One region of the Tardiphaga sp. 866_E4_N1_4 genome, then DNA from elsewhere that is predicted to be linked to it. Evidence: predicted binding sites of a transcription regulator. Region 1 holds the regulator's gene; the other holds the start of a gene.

The links. Region 1 encodes PhoB, which activates phosphate uptake and scavenging genes when phosphate is short. Its sites were predicted from a motif close to TGTCATNNANCTGTCAT; they were not measured.
Region 2: AB8B20_RS21670 (alkaline phosphatase) is a predicted target of PhoB. The motif match lies at 2,784-2,800, and genes of this name have one in related genera.

What each region holds. Positions count from the first base shown of each region.
Region 1 covers NZ_CP197242.1:4,658,965-4,663,383, forward strand. Annotated here, with positions in the region: gene pstA (phosphate ABC transporter permease PstA) at 1-516, shown strand, start outside; gene pstB (phosphate ABC transporter ATP-binding protein PstB) at 513-1,340, shown strand; gene phoU (phosphate signaling complex protein PhoU) at 1,369-2,082, shown strand; gene phoB (phosphate regulon transcriptional regulator PhoB) at 2,175-2,879, shown strand; gene AB8B20_RS22530 (GcrA family cell cycle regulator) at 2,983-3,492, opposite strand; gene AB8B20_RS22535 (aspartate aminotransferase family protein) at 3,939-4,419, shown strand, end outside.
Region 2 covers NZ_CP197242.1:4,470,916-4,475,334, forward strand. Annotated here, with positions in the region: gene AB8B20_RS21665 (OmpA family protein) at 1-856, shown strand, start outside; gene AB8B20_RS21670 (alkaline phosphatase) at 982-2,736, opposite strand; gene argG (argininosuccinate synthase) at 2,855-4,192, opposite strand; gene AB8B20_RS21680 (phosphatase PAP2 family protein) at 4,277-4,419, opposite strand, start outside.

The DNA.
Region 1 (4,419 bases):
GACGTGTTGCTGTCGGCCCCGTCCATCATCATCGGCCTGTTCGTTTATGGTGCGGTGGTGGTTCCGATGGGCGGCTTCTCGGCTCTCGCCGGTTCGCTTGCGCTCGCCGTGATCGTGATCCCCGTTGTGGTTCGCACCACTGAAGATATGCTTGGTCTCGTGCCGAACCCGCTGCGCGAAGCGGCCTCGGCGCTCGGCCTGCCGCGCTCCCTGGTCATCAAGCGGATCGCCTATCGTGCAGCCCGCGCCGGTCTCATCACCGGCGTGCTGCTGGCGACGGCGCGTGTCGCCGGTGAAACGGCGCCGCTGCTGTTCACCGCGCTGAGCAACCAGTTCTTCAGCCTCGATCTCACCAAGACGATGGCCAACCTGCCGGTGACCATCAACAACTTCGTGCAGAGCCCCTACGAGTACTGGAAGCAGCTCGCCTGGAGCGGTGCCCTGATCATCACCTTGACCGTACTTGCCCTTAACATTGGCGCGCGCATTCTCGGCGCCGAGAGGACAGCAAAATGAGTGAGCTTTCTGTGTCGTCTGGCGTTCCTTCCGTCTCGATGCCGCCGCCGTCGGCCCTGCAGGGCGAGACCCGTCCCAAGGTCACCGTGCGCGACCTGAACTTCTACTATGGCGAACACCACGCCCTGAAGAAGATCAACCTGACGCTGATGGCGAACCGCGTGACTGCGTTCATCGGCCCGTCGGGCTGCGGCAAGTCCACGCTGCTGCGCATCTTCAACCGCATGTATGATCTGTATCCCGGCCAGCGCGCCGAAGGTCAGCTCATGCTCGATAACCAGAACATTCTGGATCCGAAGCTGGACCTCAACCTGCTGCGCGCCCGCGTCGGCATGGTGTTCCAGAAGCCGACTCCGTTCCCGATGACGATTTACGAAAACATCGCCTTCGGTATCCGCCTCTACGAAAAGATCTCCAAGTCCGAGATGGACGTGCGCGTCGAGAGGGCGCTGCGCGGCGGTGCGCTCTGGAACGAAGTCAAGGACAAGCTCAACGCGTCGGGCCTCAGCCTGTCGGGCGGTCAGCAGCAGCGCCTGTGCATCGCGCGCACCATCGCGGTTCGGCCGGAAGTGATCCTGTTCGACGAGCCGTGCTCGGCGCTGGATCCGATCTCGACCGCGAAGATCGAGGAGCTGATCGACGAGTTGAAGGATCAGTATACGATCGCGATCGTGACCCATAACATGCAGCAGGCTGCCCGCGTCTCCGACAGCACGGCCTTCATGTATCTCGGCGAGTTGATCGAGTTCGATCAGACCAACAAGATCTTCACGTCGCCGACCGACCGCCGTACCCAGGATTACATCACCGGCCGCTTCGGCTGACGCGACATATTCGCGGGAGGAATTTGAGATGGCTTTTGAACACACCACCAAGGCTTTCGACGACGATCTGCAGGAGCTGACCCGTCTCGTTGCCGAGATGGGTGGCCTCGCGGAACGGCAGATCGTCGAATCCGTCGATGCGCTGATCCGCCGGGACGTCGCGCTCGGTGCGCGCGTCGTCGCCACTGACTCCGAGATCGACCAGTTGCAGCGCACGATCGAAGAGCGCGCCGTGCTGACCATCGCCAAGCGCCAGCCAATGGCTGTCGATTTGCGCGAGATCGTCGGCGCGCTGCGCGTCGCCACCGATCTGGAACGCATCGGCGATCTCTCCAAGAATATCGGCAAGCGCGTCAATGCACTCGACAGCGACTTCCATCCGCTGAAGCTGATCCGCGGCCTCGAGCACATGACCGACCTCGTGACCACCCAGGTCAAGGCTGTGCTCGACGCCTATGCCGCACACGATCTGCCCGCCGCGATGACGGTGTGGAAGGGCGACGAGGAAATCGACGCGATCTGCACCTCGCTGTTCCGCGAACTCCTGACCTATATGATGGAAGACCCGCGTAATATTTCGTTCTGTATCCACCTGATGTTCTGCGCCAAGAATATCGAGCGGATCGGTGACCATGCCACCAATATTGCGGAAACCGTGTTCTACATGATCGAGGGCCAGCAGATCCTCGACAAGCGCCCGAAGGGCGACATGACCACATTCGCGAATACGCCGACGGCCTGAAGCATGATCAGGAAAAGTGGAAGCCAGTCTTCCGCAAGGATCATGATTTAAAGACTTGTCGGACGTCACTGAGGGTATTGATCAAGATGGCTGTGAATGCACGCATTCTGGTTGTGGAAGATGAAGAGGCACTAACGACGCTGCTTCGCTACAACCTCGACGCCGAAGGCTATGATGTTGAAACCGTCGCTCGCGGCGACGATGCCGACACCCGCTTGAAGGAGCGGGTGCCGGATCTCGTGGTGCTCGACTGGATGCTGCCGGGCCTGTCCGGCATCGAACTGTGCCGCCGCTTGCGCGCACGGCCCGAAACCAAGGCATTGCCGATCATCATGCTGACGGCGCGTGGCGAAGAGAGCGAGCGCGTTCGCGGTCTCGCCACCGGTGCCGACGACTACATCGTCAAGCCGTTCTCCGTGCCGGAGCTCCTGGCCCGCGTGAAGGGCCTGCTCCGTCGTGCAGCTCCCGAGCGTCTCGCTACCGTTTTGGCATTTGGCGACATCGAACTCGACCGTGATAAGCGCCGCGTCGTGCGCTCAAGCCGTCCGATCGATCTCGGTCCGACCGAATATCGCCTGCTGGAGTTCTTCCTGGAACATCCGGGCCGCGTGTTCAGCCGCGAGCAGTTGCTCGACAGCGTCTGGGGCCGCGACATCTATATCGACGAGCGCACCGTCGACGTGCATATCGGCCGCCTGCGCAAGCTGCTCAACCCCGCCGGTGAGCCCGATCCGATCCGCACCGTGCGCGGCGCCGGCTACGCGCTGGATGATCGGTTCGACAAGGCGGCGGAGTAGGTATCTTCCTTCTCCCCGCAAGCGGGGAGAGGTTAGAAGCCCCAAACAAAAAAATGCCCGGCTCATCGCCGGGCATTTTCATTTGGTTTAGATACTTTCCAGCTCAGCGCGTCGGCTTCGGCACCGCGCGGCGGCGGTCGCTGGCCGGCTGATAGGCGATGCGCGAGTGATGCGCGCAATAGGGGGCGCCGGCCAGGGCCTTGCCGCCGCAGAAATAGAAGTCCGCGCTCGACGGATCGCCGATCGGCCAATGGCAGGTGGCTTCGTTGAGTTCGACCAGCGACAGGCGCTGGCTGATCGGCACGATGTTGTCATAGGCGATCGGGTCGGGCTCGGCCTCGATCTCGTAGTTATGGGCCAATGCTGTGTTGCCACGGGCCATCGGGCGGGCGACGCGCACCATCTGCTGTGCCGGGCGCGCCTTGCGCTGCCGCGGAGCTGCCGAGGAGGGGCTCTTGGCACGGCCGGACAGGCCAAGGCGGTGCACCTTGCCGATCACGGCGTTGCGGGTCACGTTACCGAGTTCCGCAGCGATCTGGCTGGCGGAAAGGCCGCCTTCCCAGAGTTTCTTCAACTGTTCGACGCGATCGTCGGTCCATGTCATTACCGTCATCGCCGTTTTCCCTTCGTGAGCGCCGGCCTGACCGGGCAGCGCTGCGAGTTGAGACTTCAAAAATCCCTGCGGTCAGAATCCTTTAGCGCTCACCGGGCGCGAATTTCGCGTCCGGCTGTTACGCCGCACTGGATGTGTCAAAAGGATCTACCGCCGCACGAGATGTCGTATCCGACGAGGCAAAAGCTACAATATGCCGTGACTCGCGCGCAAGAGTCGGGCATGCCGCGTCCACATGCTTCTGCAAATAAAGCTGCAAAATCGGCTTTTTCTGCGACTCCGTGTGACTCGAAAGCCGCAGTGCGCGGTTGACAGTCTTCACAGCACACATAGAATAATGCCCACGTGCCGCCCGAGAAGGGCGGCACGTTTCGTTTCTAGGGTCCGTTGTTCGATTTCGCACAGTTGTCATCGACGCGGCCGCAGTCTTTTCGATCGGATCGGTTATGACCAGCAACGCAACGTCTTCGCCCCTCTCTCAGGCTCACTTGCTGCCTGTTTTCGCGCGTGCGGATGTCGCTTTCGAGCGCGGTGAAGGCGCGTGGCTGATTGGAACCGATGGCGAGCGCTATCTCGACTTCACCAGCGGCGTTGCCGTGAACGCGCTGGGCCATGCGCACCCACATATGGTCGCCGCATTGCAGGAGCAGGCCACCAAGCTCTGGCACATGTCGAACCTGTTCAAGAGCCCGGACGGCGAGCGCCTCGCCGCGCGGCTGTGCGAACAGAGCTTTGCCGACTTCGTGTTCTTCGCCAATTCGGGTGCGGAAGCGATGGAATGCGCGATCAAGGTGACCCGCCACTATCATTTCTCCAAGGGCCACCCCGAGCGCACGCGCATCATCACCTTCGAAGGCGCGTTCCATGGCCGCACCCTCGGCACGCTCGCAGCGACCGGCGCTGCCAAATATCTCGAAGGCTACGGCA
Region 2 (4,419 bases), 190 kb from region 1:
GGATCCGAGCGGTCAGTCGTTCATCCGCCACAACGAGGTCGATCGCTTCCGCTACGGCGCGCGTGACATCCGTACGGATCGGGTCGGCGGTGAGGACCGGACCATCGTGATCCGTCCCGACGGTTCGCAGATCATCACGGTGGTCGGCCGCGACGGCCAGCTGCTACGGCGTATCCGCAGGGATCGTGAGGGACGCGAGATCATCATTATCGATAACTCGTTCCGCGGTCCGCGTGGCCCCGGCGGTCCGGGTGGACTTGGCTTCTATGTCGATTTGCCGCCGCCGATGATCCGGATTCCGCAGAACCGTTACATCGTCGACTACGATCAGGCCTCGCCCGATCTTGTCTACGATACGCTGATCGCGCCTCCGGTGGATCGCATCGAGCGCCGCTATACGCTCGATGAAATCCGCTACAGCCCGATGGTGCGCCAGCGCATGCCGTCGATCGATCTGGACTCGATCAACTTCGAACTTGGCTCGTGGGATATCCCGCCGGATCAGGCCTCGAAGCTGCAGGTGATCGCAGATGGTCTCAACCGGGCGATCTCGCGCAATCCACGAGCGGTGTTCCTGATCGAGGGTCACACCGATGCGGTCGGCTCCGACGTCGACAATCTGTCGCTGTCGGATCGCCGCGCCCAGTCGGCGGCAGAATTGCTCACCCAGCAATTCCAGGTGCCGGCGGAAAACCTGACGTCGCAGGGTTATGGCGAGCAGTATCTGAAGATCCAGACCGACGGTCCGGAGCGCCAGAACCGCCGCGTCACGATTCGCAACATCACGCCGCTGTTGAACGGCGGTCAGGCTTCGCTGCCCCCGCCGCCTCCGGGCACGGCACCGCCGCGTCGCTGAGCGGTTTGATATGAAAGAAAATGGCCGGGAGCGATCCCGGCCATTTTTGTTTTGATAGTACGCTGCTGCCAATGGCTTCCCTCCCCATTGCGCGGCTGAGCCGCTTGAGGGAGGGAAAGACGCTACTACTTCGCCGCCAATCCCAACGCATCCGCCATCACGCGAAACACTTCCGTATTGTCCATCGAACCCTTCACACGGTCGCTGCCGGGGCCGGTGGCGGTGAGGATTACGTCCTCGCCGGAATGCGCGCTGGCGCCCATCATTGCCGGCAGGTTGCCGAGCCGCAGCATACTGCCCGGCGCATTCTTGTATTTCTCGTTGGCCTTGAAGGTACCGGGCTCGTCGCCCTTCTCGGTCGGATCGTTGGGGTTGTCGAGCTTCGGCCGCAGCGTCTCATAGTGGTCGGGCAGGCTGGCCGACATGATCGCGAGCCGCCGGCTGACATCGATGCGCGATGGATAGCCTTCGGCATCCGGCGCGGGATAGTTCGGGAAGCCGGCCTTCTCATAGACGCCAAGCCGTTCGCGCAGCGGCAGGTTTGACTCCTTGCTCATGTCGTCATTGACGGTGCCGACGAGGCTGTTGGGATGGCTGTGGTCGGAGACGACGAGGATGAGCGTGTCGTCGCCGCGCTTGGCCGCCCAGTCGCGGGCGAGCTTCACGGCATTGTCGAGCATGATGACGTCATAGACGGCGCGGTCCATGTCGAGCAGATGGGCGTATTTGTCGATCAGGCCCGACTCGACCATCAGGAAGAAGCCGTTGTCGTTGCGCGACAGGATCTTGAGCGCGCCATGCACCTGCTCGGTCAAATCAGGCTGCTGCGGAAATTTCTTCACGCCGCCGCCGCCGAGAAACTTGCGGTCCAGCACGCCGTCCATATTGCCAGGCGTGAAAAGTCCAAGCAGCTTGCGCGTCTCCGGCTTCTTGGCGAGGCCGTTCAGTTCGGGCGCCGTGGTCGCCACCGAATAACCGGCATCGCGGAAGCGTGCGACATAGTCGACGTCATCCTTGCGCTTCGATGTCGCGGCCGCCTGCGGCAGGAAATTCGCTGCGCCGCCGCCCATCAACACGTCCGGCCTGGCGGCAAAGAACTGCGCGACGATCTCGTCATAGGCCGCGCGGCGGCGGGTATGCGCGATCATCGCGGCGGGTGTCGCGTCCTCGACCTCGGTATTGGTGACAATGCCGATCGCCAGATCGAGCTTGCGCTTCGCGAGGCTGGTGATGGTTTCGACCTGCGGATCGTCGAACACATTCGCGGTGCGATCCGCATAGACGCCCATCGCATTGGTTGCGGTCTTGTGGCCGGTGGCATAGGCGCTGGCTGAATTCGCGGAATCGGTAATGATGGAGTCGGAGCCCGCCGTTGCCACCATCGCCATATGCGGCATGTTGTCCATCGCGAGCTTGCCGCGGCTCTTGCCTTCGGTGATGCCCTTCGAAAGAATTCTGGCGCCGACGCGGTGCGCCAGCGACATGCCGTCGCCGATGAACAGGATCACATTCTTCGCCTTGCGCGGGCCGGTATCGTAGACGTTCCACATCACCGCGCGGCTGCGCACGCCGTCGCTGACTTCGATCTTGTAAGTCCCGGCTTTGTCGAGCGTTACGTCGCGCAGCAGTAGCGCGGACTGATCCTTGCCGTCTTCCTTCGCGATGTAGTCCGCGGTCTTGCCGAACGCCGCAGTCTGGTCGGTGCCGTTGATCGTCACCTTGATATCGGCGGCCTGAATGAGTTCGGGAAACTCGACCTTGAAGTCGAATTTCGCGCCCGCAAGGATATCAGCGCGGTCGAGCGGATAGATCGTCTGTGCGCAGATTGGCGCGCTCATGAAAAAAGCCGCAAACGCGGCCAGCAACGACGTGTTTCTCATGGTGGACGTCCCGAGCGAGAGCCTGCGTGAGGCGATGTCCTTCCAATATAACGGCCGGATGACGTGACGACGACATCCGGCCGTTTGATCTTATAGTTCGAGCGTCTCCGCCGCGCCCTCAGCTCTTGTCGTTGTCCAGCTTCGGAATGTTCGAACCCTCGCCGGCCGACAGCAGGCCCGTCTTCGCATAGAGATCCAGCTTGGCGCGAGTATCGGTGATGTCGAGGTTGCGCATGGTGAGCTGGCCGATCCGGTCTGCGGGGGTAAACGGCGCATCCTCGACCTTCTCCATGCTCAGCCGCTCCGGCGCGTAGGTCAGGTTGGGGCTCTGGGTGTTCAGGATCGAGTAGTCATTGCCGCGGCGCAGTTCGAGCGTCACTTCGCCGGTGATCGCACGCGCGACCCAGCGCTGCGCCGTCTCGCGCAGCATCAAGGCCTGGGAATCGAACCAGCGACCCTGATAGAGCAGCCGGCCGAGCCGCATACCGCTGATGCGGTATTGCTCGATGGTGTCTTCGTTGTGGATACCGGTGACGAGGCGCTCATAGGCGATGTGGAGCAGCGCCATGCCGGGCGCTTCATAGATGCCGCGGCTCTTCGCCTCGATGATGCGGTTCTCGATCTGGTCACTCATGCCGAGGCCATGGCGGCCACCGATCACATTGGCCTCGAGGAACAGCGCGACAGGATCGGTGAAGGTCTGTTCGTTTAGCGCAACGGGCTGGCCATCCACAAACCGCACCACGACCTTCTCGGCCTTGACGGCGCAGTCGTCGCGCCAGAACGGCACGCCCATGATCGGGTTGACGATCTTGATGCCGCTGTCGAGCTGTTCGAGATCCTTGGCCTCATGCGTCGCGCCGAGCAGATTGCTGTCGGTTGAATACGCCTTTTCGGCTGACATCTTGTAGGCGAAGCCGTGGGTGGTCATGAAGGCCGACATTTCGGCGCGGCCGCCCAGTTCGTCGATGAATTGATCGTCGAGCCAGGGCTTGTAGATCTTCAGGTCCGGATTGGTCAGCAGTCCGTAGCGGTAGAACCGCTCGATATCGTTGCCCTTATAGGTCGAGCCGTCGCCCCAGATATTGACGCCGTCTTCCTTCATGGCCGAGACCAGCATCGTGCCGGTGACGGCGCGCCCGAGCGGCGTGGTGTTGAAATAGGCGATGCCGCCGGTCGAGACATGGAACGCGCCGGATTGAATCGCGGCAATGCCTTCGTGAACGAGTTGCGAGCGGCAATCGACGAGGCGCGCCTTCTCGGCGCCGAACTCCATCGCCTTGCGCGGAATCTCGTCGTAGTCAGCTTCGTCAGGCTGGCCGAGATTGGCGGTGTAGGCAAAGACCTTGGCGCCCTTCTGCTTCATCCAGAGCAGCGCCGCTGACGTGTCGAGGCCGCCGGAGAAAGCGATGCCGACGTTTTTGCCCTTGGGCAGGCTCTTCAAGATCGTGGTCATGGAACGTCCAATCGGGGCAGTTTCTGCGGCCAGCGATAGCCCGGCCGGGCAAAGCGCGTCAACGCGGCATCCGCTTGAGGCCGCTCAATCGTGGTGCTGCTCGGTGATCCGGTTGACGAAAGACGGCTTTGGCTGCCGCCCGATCATGCGCAGCCGCCAGCGATAGCCGGGCCAGGCGATCCTGGTCAGCCAGCGATCGACGTCCTCATCCGTCATCCGGGTCGAGG